One region of the Pseudomonas edsoni genome, then DNA from elsewhere that is predicted to be linked to it. Evidence: predicted binding sites of a transcription regulator. Region 1 holds the regulator's gene; the other holds the start of a gene.
What was found. Region 1 encodes FliA, which starts transcription of late flagellar genes. Its sites were predicted from a motif close to CTAAAGTTTNNNNNNNNNNNGCCGNTAA; they were not measured.
Positions count from the first base shown of each region.

Region 2: C4J83_RS13770 (methyl-accepting chemotaxis protein) is a predicted target of FliA. The motif match lies at 2,005-2,032, and genes of this name have one in related genera.

Region 1 covers NZ_CP027762.1:4,675,186-4,680,122, reverse strand. The annotation lists gene flhA (flagellar biosynthesis protein FlhA) at 1-332, shown strand, start outside; gene flhF (flagellar biosynthesis GTPase FlhF) at 344-1,660, shown strand; gene fleN (flagellar synthesis regulator FleN) at 1,767-2,600, shown strand; gene fliA (RNA polymerase sigma factor FliA) at 2,597-3,337, shown strand; gene C4J83_RS21580 (chemotaxis response regulator CheY) at 3,506-3,880, shown strand; gene C4J83_RS21575 (protein phosphatase CheZ) at 3,899-4,687, shown strand; gene C4J83_RS21570 (chemotaxis protein CheA) at 4,699-4,937, shown strand, end outside.
Region 2 covers NZ_CP027762.1:2,971,834-2,976,770, forward strand. The annotation lists gene C4J83_RS13770 (methyl-accepting chemotaxis protein) at 303-1,937, opposite strand; gene C4J83_RS13775 (undecaprenyl-diphosphate phosphatase) at 2,167-2,997, shown strand; gene C4J83_RS13780 (DUF1294 domain-containing protein) at 2,994-3,377, shown strand; gene C4J83_RS13785 (MmcQ/YjbR family DNA-binding protein) at 3,366-3,722, opposite strand; gene C4J83_RS13790 (LysR substrate-binding domain-containing protein) at 3,719-4,627, opposite strand; gene C4J83_RS13795 (NAD-dependent succinate-semialdehyde dehydrogenase) at 4,739-4,937, opposite strand, start outside.

The sequences.
Region 1 (4,937 bases):
TAGGGATTGAGTCTGAGCTGCCTGTGATCACCTTGGAGCCAAGGTTGGAACAAATATTGCTCAATAGTATTCAGAAGGCAGGACAAGGCCAGGAAGAGGGCGTTCTGCTGGAGCCAAGCATGGCGGAAAAACTGCAGCGTTCATTGATTGAAGCCGCGCAGCGCCAGGAAATGGCGGGTCACCCGGTGATTCTGCTGGTGGCGGGCCCGGTCCGCGCGATGTTGTCGCGGTTTGGACGTCTGGCAGTGCCGAATTTGCACGTTTTGGCTTATCAGGAAATTCCTGACAACAAGCAAGTGACTATTGTCGCGACAGTAGGGCCCAACGGCTGAGGTAGTGGGTTATGCAAGTTAAGCGTTTTTTCGCCGCCGATATGCGTCAGGCCATGAAACTGGTACGTGATGAGCTGGGCGCCGATGCCGCGATTATCGGAAACCGTCGTATTGCCGGCGGTGTCGAGCTGACGGCTGCCCTGGATTACACCCCCTCGGCGCTGGCGCCGCGTGTGCCGAACATGGAGCTCGAAGACGAGCTGCGCAAGACGGCCTCGCGGATTGTCTCGGCCCAGGCTGAATTGAGCATGCGTGGCGACAGCGATGCCAGCACCAACCGCCAGTTGTTCGCCGGCCTGCCGCTGACCGCTGCCGAGCCGCTGGTTGAACCGACCTTCAAAGAACCGCCACGTCCTGCAGCGCCGGCCCCGGCTGCCGCAGTCGACCAGCGCGTGTTCGACTCGATGCGCTTTGAACTCAACGGCCTGCGTGAGCTGCTCGAAGTGCAGCTGGGCTCGCTGGCGTGGAACCAGTTGCAAGGCAGCAAGCCGCAACAAGCCAACCTGTGGCGTCGCCTGCAACGCATTGGTCTGTCTGGCCCGTTGTCCCGCGACCTGCTGGCGCTGACCGCCGAAGTTGAAGAACCACGCCAGGCCTGGCGCATGTTGCTGGCGCACCTGGCACGCATGATCGTCACCCCGGAAATCGAACCCCTGGAAGAGGGCGGTGTGATTGCCATGGTCGGCCCGGCCGGCATGGGCAAGACCACCACCCTGGCCAAGCTGGCAGCGCGTTATGTGCTCAAGTACGGCGCGCAGAATATCGCGCTGGTGAGCATGGACAGCTACCGCATTGGCGCCCAGGAGCAGCTCAAGACCCTGGGCCGCATCCTCAATGTGACAGTGACCCACGTTGACCCGGGCCAGTCGCTGGCCAATGCCCTCGATCCGCTGCTGCGCAAGCGCGTGGTGCTGATCGACACCGCCGGCCTGCAAGCCAGTGACCCGGCGCTGCGCATGCAGCTCGAAAGCCTGGCCGGGCGCGGCATCAAGTCAAAAAATTACCTGGTGCTTGCAACCACCAGCCAGAAACAGGTTCTTACCGCTGCATATCACAGCTACAAGCGTTGCGGCCTGGCCGGTTGCATCCTCACCAAGCTCGATGAAACCGCGAGCCTGGGTGAAGTGCTGAGCCTGGCCATCAGTCATGAATTACCGGTCGCCTACCTGACCGACGGGCCGCGGATCCCGGATGATCTCCATCTGCCGCGCCGTCATCAGTTGGTCAGCCGTGCTGTCAGCGTGCAAATGCAAGAAGAGCCTAGCGAGGAAGCGATGGCCGATATGTTCGCCGACCTTTACCACAACCCCGCCAAACGGGTCGGTTAAGGCCAGGATGAACACCATGAAATGTATCTACATCGATGGTCTGCAAGCGATTCACGCGGCCAAGCCATGTAGCCTGCGTCTAAGCAAGACAAGGTAAAGAAATAAAATGGGCAGCATGCATCCCGTACAGGTGATCGCGGTGACCGGCGGCAAAGGTGGCGTCGGGAAAACTAACGTGTCAGTGAATTTGTCCCTGGCCCTGGCAGAGCTTGGCCGTCGCGTCATGCTGCTGGATGCTGACCTGGGCCTGGCGAACGTCGACGTTCTGCTGGGGCTGACACCCAAACACACCCTTGCCGATGTGATCGAGGGCCGCTGCGAGCTGCGCGATGTGCTGCTGCAAGGCCCCGGTGGCATTCGCATCGTGCCGGCCGCCTCGGGCACCCAGAGCATGGTGCACCTGAGCCCGGCGCAGCACGCCGGCCTGATCCAGGCGTTCAGCGATATCGGCGATAACCTCGACGTGCTGGTGATCGACACCGCCGCCGGCATCGGCGAGTCCGTGGTCAGCTTCGTGCGCGCCGCCCAGGAAGTGCTGCTGGTGGTCTGCGACGAACCCACCTCGATCACCGACGCCTATGCGCTGATCAAACTGCTTAACCGTGACTACGGCATGAACCGCTTCCGCGTGCTGGCCAACATGGCCCAAAGCCCGCAGGAAGGGCGCAACCTGTTCGCCAAGTTGACCAAGGTCACGGATCGCTTCCTGGATGTCGCCTTACAATATGTAGGCGCAGTTCCCTATGACGAGTGTGTACGCAAGGCTGTGCAAAAGCAGCGTGCGGTCTACGAAGCGTTCCCTCGTTCGAAGTGCGCACTGGCGTTCAAGGCTATTGCCCAGAAGGTCGATACTTGGCCGTTGCCCGCCAACCCTCGGGGGCATCTGGAGTTTTTCGTCGAGCGATTGGTGCATCAGACGAGCGCAGGACCGGTGCTATGACATCCAGCGGCTACAACCTTTACAAAAAGTCGGCACGTGACAGCCAGGGCGAATTGATCGAGCGCTATGCGCCCCTGGTCAAGCGCATTGCCTATCACTTGCTGGCACGCCTGCCGGCCAGCGTGCAGGTCGAAGACCTGATCCAGGCCGGCATGATCGGTCTGCTCGAAGTGTCGACCAAATACGACGCGAGCAAAGGCGCGAGTTTCGAGACGTATGCGGGTATCCGTATCCGTGGCGCGATGCTCGATGAAGTGCGTAAAGGGGATTGGGCGCCGCGTTCGGTACACCGCAATACGCGCATGGTCAGTGACGCAATTCGCGCAATTGAAGCAAAAACCGGTCGTGACGCTAAAGATCATGAAGTTGCGGCCGAACTCCAATTGAGTCTCGACGATTACTACGGGATTTTGAACGATACCTTGGGCAGCCGCCTGTTCAGTTTCGACGACCTGTTGCAGGACGGCGAACACGAAGGGCTGCACGAGGACGGCGCGAGTGCTCATCTCGAACCGTCACGCGACCTGGAGGACGAACGTTTCCAGGGTGCGCTGGCGGAAGCGATTGCCAATTTGCCGGAGCGTGAGCGACTGGTGTTGGCGCTGTACTACGACGAAGAGCTGAACCTCAAGGAAATCGGTGAGGTCCTGGGGGTCAGCGAATCGCGTGTCAGCCAGTTGCACAGCCAGTGCGCAGCCCGCTTGCGGGGGCGATTGGGAGAGTGGCGCGCGCGCTGACAGGCAGTGTGGGGACACTGCAGACGCTACCGCGAAGGCTTCATGCCTTCGCGGGTTCGTACCGTGGTGCCCTGGGCAGTCCTTTTTGTGTAGCGCCTGTTGATTGAAATGGCGCGTCCAGGTGCTGGGCGCGTTTAAGACTGCTTGGAGGTCGAATTGGACAAGAACATGAAAATCCTCATCGTTGATGACTTCTCAACGATGCGGCGGATCATAAAAAACCTGTTGCGTGACCTTGGGTTCACCAACACGGTCGAGGCGGATGACGGCATTACGGCGATTCCGATCCTCAACAGCGGGAGCATCGACTTTCTGGTAACCGACTGGAACATGCCGGGCATGACCGGTATCGACTTGCTGCGTCACGTGCGCGCCGATGAAAAACTGCGCAGCCTGCCTGTGTTGATGGTGACCGCCGAAGCCAAGCGTGAGCAGATCATCGAAGCCGCCCAAGCCGGGGTAAACGGCTACGTGGTCAAGCCATTCACTGCACTGGCCTTGAAAGAGAAGATCGAAAAAATCTTCGAACGCATCGGTCATTGATGCTGCCACGGGGGAGCTATGGAGCATAAAGAAACGTCACAGGGCGACTTTGAGTCGACCCTGAAAAAGCATGCTCACCAGTTGGTCGAAAGCCTTGAAAAAGGCCAGTTCGGCGACGCGGTGCAGTTAATCCATGAGCTTAACCAGACCCGTGACCGCGGCCTGTACCAGGAAGTGGGCAAGCTCACACGCGAGCTGCACAGTGCGATCGTCAATTTTCAGATTGACCCGCACATGCCCCAGGCCGAAGAAATTTCGCAAATCACCGATGCCACCGAACGCCTGTCCTATGTGGTCAGGCTGACTGAGGCGGCGGCCAACCGCACCATGGACCTGGTGGAAAACGCCACGCCGCTGGTCAATGGCATGGCCACCGAAGCTCAGGCGCTCAGCGTTGACTGGGGCCGCTTCATGCGTCGTGAAGTGGGGGCTGAAGAGTTTCGTGAGTTGGCGCGTCGGGTTGACGCTTTTCTGTCACGCAGCGAGCAGGAAAACCGCACGGTTTCCAGCAACCTCAATGACATTCTGCTGGCCCAGGATTACCAGGACCTCACCGGTCAGGTGATCAAGCGCGTGACCCAATTGGTCACCGAAGTGGAAAGCAACCTGCTCAAACTGGTGCTCATGGCCGGCCAGGTAGACCGTTTTGCCGGCATCGAACATGACCGCGAAGCGATCCTCTCGGAAAAAGATCCACAAAAACATCTCGCCAAGGGTGAAGGTCCGCAGATTCATGCCGATAAACGTGAAGACGTTATGTCAGGTCAGGATGACGTAGATGACCTGTTATCCAGTTTAGGCTTCTAAGGAGCACCCACATGAGCTTCGGCGCCGATGAAGAAATCCTTCAGGATTTCCTTGTAGAGGCCGGCGAAATTTTAGAGCAACTGTCCGAGCAACTGGTCGAGCTGGAAAGCCGACCGGATGATGCGAACCTGCTCAATGCAATTTTTCGCGGTTTTCACACTGTAAAAGGGGGCGCCGGCTTCCTCCAGCTCCATGAGCTGGTGGAGTGCTGTCACATCGCCGAGAACGTGTTCGACATCCTGCGCAAGGG
Region 2 (4,937 bases), 1.7 Mb from region 1:
TGCTTTTGATTTTGATCTCAGGCGCCCCGTTAAACCACGCTGGCCGAACGCAGGCTTGAATCCGTGGGTAACCCGGCAGGACGCCGGGTTAGCCGTGTTGGGCCATGGATGGCCCGTCACGGCGGCCCACGGATTCAAGCCTTCGTTCGGGCACACCGAGCCCAAGCGAGGTGCCGAGTGGTGGGGCAAGAGCCCTTTGGTTACTTTGGGGCTTTTCCAAAGTGACCCGCCGTAAGGGCGGAACCCAAAGCGGCCATCACCCAAACAACGGATATGTACACCCACCCCCCGCCAAAAAAAAGCTAAACCTTGAACTGCCGCAGCAACCCGTCCAACTCCTCACTCAACCCACGCAAATGCGCACTCGCCACGCTGGATTGCTCCGCCGCCAGCGCAGTGCTGTGAGACAACCCGGCCGCCTGGGTGACGTTCTGGTTGATATCCTCCACCACATGCGCCTGTTGCAAGGTCGCGCTGGCAATCGAGGCATTCAGCCCGTTGAGGTTACGCAACGCCTGACCAATGGCGTTAAGACTGGCACCGGCCTGCCCAGCCTGTTCAATCGTCAGCTGCGAAGCGCTATGGCTGTCACTGATCACCTTGACCGCCGCTTCCGAGTGCCCCTGCAGACGCTCAATCATCACTTGGATTTCAGCAGTGGATTTTTGTGTACGCTGAGCCAGCAGCCGCACTTCATCGGCGACCACCGCAAACCCACGGCCCTGCTCCCCGGCGCGTGCGGCCTCAATGGCCGCGTTAAGCGCCAGCAGGTTGGTCTGGTCAGCGATGGAGCGGATCACTTCCAGCACACCACCAATCTGCGTGCTCTCGCTGGACAAGGTGCGAATCACCTCCACAGCCTGGCTGATGGTGCCGGAAAGCTGGTCGATCTGCTGCAAACTACCGTCAATATTCACCTGGCCCTGCTGCGCCTGGGCCTGGGCATCGCGCATCTCACTGGCGGCATGTTCGGCGTTTTTCGCCACGTCCTGCACGCCGTAGGTGACTTCATTGATCGCCGTCGCCACCAGCTCCATCTGCTGCGACTGCTGCTGGCTGCGGTCATGCGCCTGGCTGGCGTTGTTGCCCAATTCCGTGGACGACTGGCCCAACGCATTGGCGCACACCTGCAACTGGCCAACCACCTGGCGCAGCTTGGCGGTAAAGCTGTTGAAGTGCCGAGACAACTGGGTGACTTCGTCGCGCCCGTGGGTGTCGAGGCTGCGCGTCAGGTCGCTTTCGCCACTGGCGATATTGGCCATGGCGTTCACCGCCGCCTGCAACGGCGTCACGATGCTGCGCGCAATCAGGGTGACCAACACGGCCATCAGCAGGGCGATGCCCAGGCCAATCAGCGAGGCCTTCCACACCTGGCCCGTGAACTCGGCCTGCACATCATCCACGTACACGCCGGAGCCGATAATCCAGCCCCAGGGTTCGAACAGCTGGATGTACGAGGTTTTCTCCACGGGCGCTTCGGCGCCAGGTTTGGGCCAGCGATAGTTGACGATGCCGGCGCCCTTGGCCTTGGCCAGGATCACGAATTCGTTGAACACCGCAAAACCGTCCGGGTCGCGGATCGCCGAGAGGTTCTGGCCATCCAGCTTGGGGTTGGCCGCGTGCATGATCATCACGGGCGTCAGGTCATTGATCCAGAAGTAATCGTCGTGGTCGTAGCGCAGGCCACGCACCGCGCTCAGGGCCTGCTGCTGCGCGGCTTCACGGCTGAGCACGCCGGTTTTCTCAAGGTTCTGGTAATAGGCCAGCACCCCGCTGGCGGTCTGCACCACGTGCTGGGTCTGCTGACGTTTGGCCTGGTAAAGGTCGCCATGGATCTGCTTGAGCATCAACAGCCCCAACGTCAGCAGCATCAACACGGCGACTATCAGGATCAGCCAGAGGCGGCGGCTGATCGACATGCTGCGCAAACTGTTCATCGTCCTGTCACTCCATGCTTTTTATAATTGTGGGCGCTGCATCGACATTTCCGGCTTGTCTGATAGGCTTTCGGCCTGTAATTGAAAAACCTGAGTACTCCCTGATTTTTCACGAAATTTTTGCAGACCGATGTTGAAAATCAGCACCGGAACTTGAGTGCGCTTGTCGTCAGTGAACTATTAAAAAGACAGTCAAGGCATGCCGACAGGCATGACCTTTGGGGGATACATGGATTTTTGGACCGCCATACAGGCATTGATTCTTGGCGTGGTGGAGGGGCTGACAGAGTTCCTGCCCATTTCCAGCACCGGGCACCAGATCATCGTCGCCGACTTGATCGGCTTCGGCGGCGAACGCTTTGAGGCGTTCAACATCATCATTCAATTGGGCGCGATCCTGGCAGTGGTCTGGGAGTTTCGGCGCAAGATTCTCGACGTGGTCATCGGCTTGCCGACCCAGCCCAGTGCCCGGCGGTTTACGGCTAACCTGATCATCGCGGTGGCGCCGGCCATCGTGCTGGGGGTGATTTTTGCCGACCTGATCAAGCACTACCTGTTCAACCCGATCACCGTGGCCACCGCCCTGGTCGTGGGCGGCGTGATCATGTTGTGGGCCGAGCGCCGCCAGCATGCGGTCCATGCTGAAACCGTGGATCAGATCACCTGGAAAGACGCGCTCAAGGTCGGTGTGGCCCAGTGCCTGGCGATGATTCCGGGCACCTCACGCTCCGGCGCCACCATCATTGGCGGCCTGTTGTTCGGCCTGTCGCGCAAGACCGCCACCGAGTTTTCGTTTTTTCTGGCGATGCCAACCATGGTCGGCGCGGCCCTGTATTCGGGCTACAAGTACCGTCACTTGTTCCAGCCCGATGACCTGCCGGTGTTTGCCATCGGGTTTGTCACCTCGTTCATCTTTGCGATGATCGCGGTCAAGGCCTTGCTCAAGTTCATCGCCAGCCACAGCTATGCGGCCTTTGCCTGGTATCGCATCGCGTTCGGTGTGCTGATCCTGGCGACCTGGCAGTTCGGCTGGATCGACTGGTCGGCGGTCAAGCCATGAACATTCAGCATCCGCGCCTCAAGGCGCTGATCTTTGTGCTGCTGTGCGCCGCGCCGCTGCTGGGGGCGGCGCTGGTGTGGCATCGCGGTGAGACAGTGATCCCGCTGGCCGCTTATGGCGTGGTCAGCGTGGTGGCGTTTTTTCTTTACTGGGGTGACAAGCGCAAGGCTGAGACAGCAGGCCCGCGCGTTCGCGAAAACATCCTGCACGCCGTGGAACTGGCCGGCGGGTGGCCCGGGGCGTTGATCGCCCAGCAGGTGTTCCGCCACAAGACGCGCAAGGTGTCGTACCAGGTGCTGTTCTGGGTCATCGTGTTGCTGCACGAGGTGTTCTGGCTCGACCAGTTATTCCTGGGCGGCACGCTGCTTTCAATCTTCTAGCAACAGCCCGATCTGCGTGCGCTTGGGCAGTTTGCTCACCACCAATTGGTGAGAACGCCGCAACAGGCCACGCAGTTCCTCGGCGCCCAGCGGGTAGGGCGTGTTCATGATGATCCACTGTGCCCGCGCCAGGTAAGGCGCCGGGTGGATGCCGGGGCGGTCGACATGGCCGAGGAACAGGTCCTTGTCGACCTTGAACGCCAGCGATTCGCCCCGCAGGTTCTGCAGGGCGAACATCTTGTTGCCGGCGATCGAGAACACCCGCACGCCGCCCCATTTATAGTCTTCCCGCGCGCCGGGCAGGCTCAGGCAGAAGGCGGCGACGTGTGCTTCAGTCATTTTCATAGCAAGCGGTCTCCGCAGCCCTTGAAGGCTTCTTCCAGGTAGTCGATCCAGGCACGAATGGCCGGCAGTACGCCACGGCGATGCGGGTACACCGCCTGCAACCAGCCGCCCGGCGACGACCATTGCGGCAGCAGCTGCACCAACTGGCCGCTGGCCAATTCCTCTTCGCAGTACATCATCGGCAAGACGGTGAAACCCAGGCCTTTGAGGGCACAGGCCTTGCGCACGATGAAGTCGTCGATGCCCAGGCGGGCCTCCAGCGCGAGGTCCTGAGCGTTGCCTTGCGGGTCGATCAGGCGCAGGTGGACCAGGCGGTCGGCCTCCAGCGCGCCGAGCACCGGCAGTTGTTTGAGGTCTTCGAGGCTGTCGATGTGCCGACCCTGGATGAATTCAGGGCTGGCCACCAGCAGGGTCTGGGCCTGGCGCAGGCGCTTGGTCACCAGCAGCGGGTCTTCATCGCCCGACTCGCGCACGCGCAGGGCCACGTCGATGCCCTCAGCCACCAGGTCGACACGGCGGTTCACCAGCGTCATCTCCAGCTGCACCAGCGGGTGGGCGGCGAGAAAACCGGCAACCATGTCCGGCAACATGTGCTGGGCCATGCCCACCGGGCAACTGACCCGCAGGCGCCCGCGCGGTTCGCTGGACATACTGGCCACGGCCTCGTCGGCCATTTCCGCTTCCAGCAGCATCGCCTGGCAATGGCGCAAATAACGCTCGCCGACCGCAGTGAGGGTCAATTGGCGGGTGGTGCGCTGCAACAGGCGCGCGCCGAGGCGTTCTTCCAGCTCGGCAATACGCCGTGACAGCCGTGACTTGGGAATCCCCAGCAGCCGGCCGGCCGCCGCAAAGCCGCCGGCCTCGACGACTTTGGCGAAATAGTAGAGGTCGTTGAGGTCTTGCATGGTCAACCTATTGTCCTGTCAGTGGGACGAACTATCCGCGTCTGGCGAGGGCAAATCCACTACAAAAAAGCGAGCGCCGTGTGGCGACTCGCTGTGGACGCGATTAAACGCTTAGAACTGCGCGCCCGCCATCAGCACATACTTCACATGCACGTACTCTTCGATCCCGTAATAGCTGCCCTCACGGCCGTAGCCGGATTGCTTGATACCGCCAAATGGAATCGACGCGGTGCCGACCGAACCGGAATTGAGGATGACCATCCCAGCCTCCAGTTGGCGCGACAGCCTTAGCGAACGCCCCAGCGCGCGG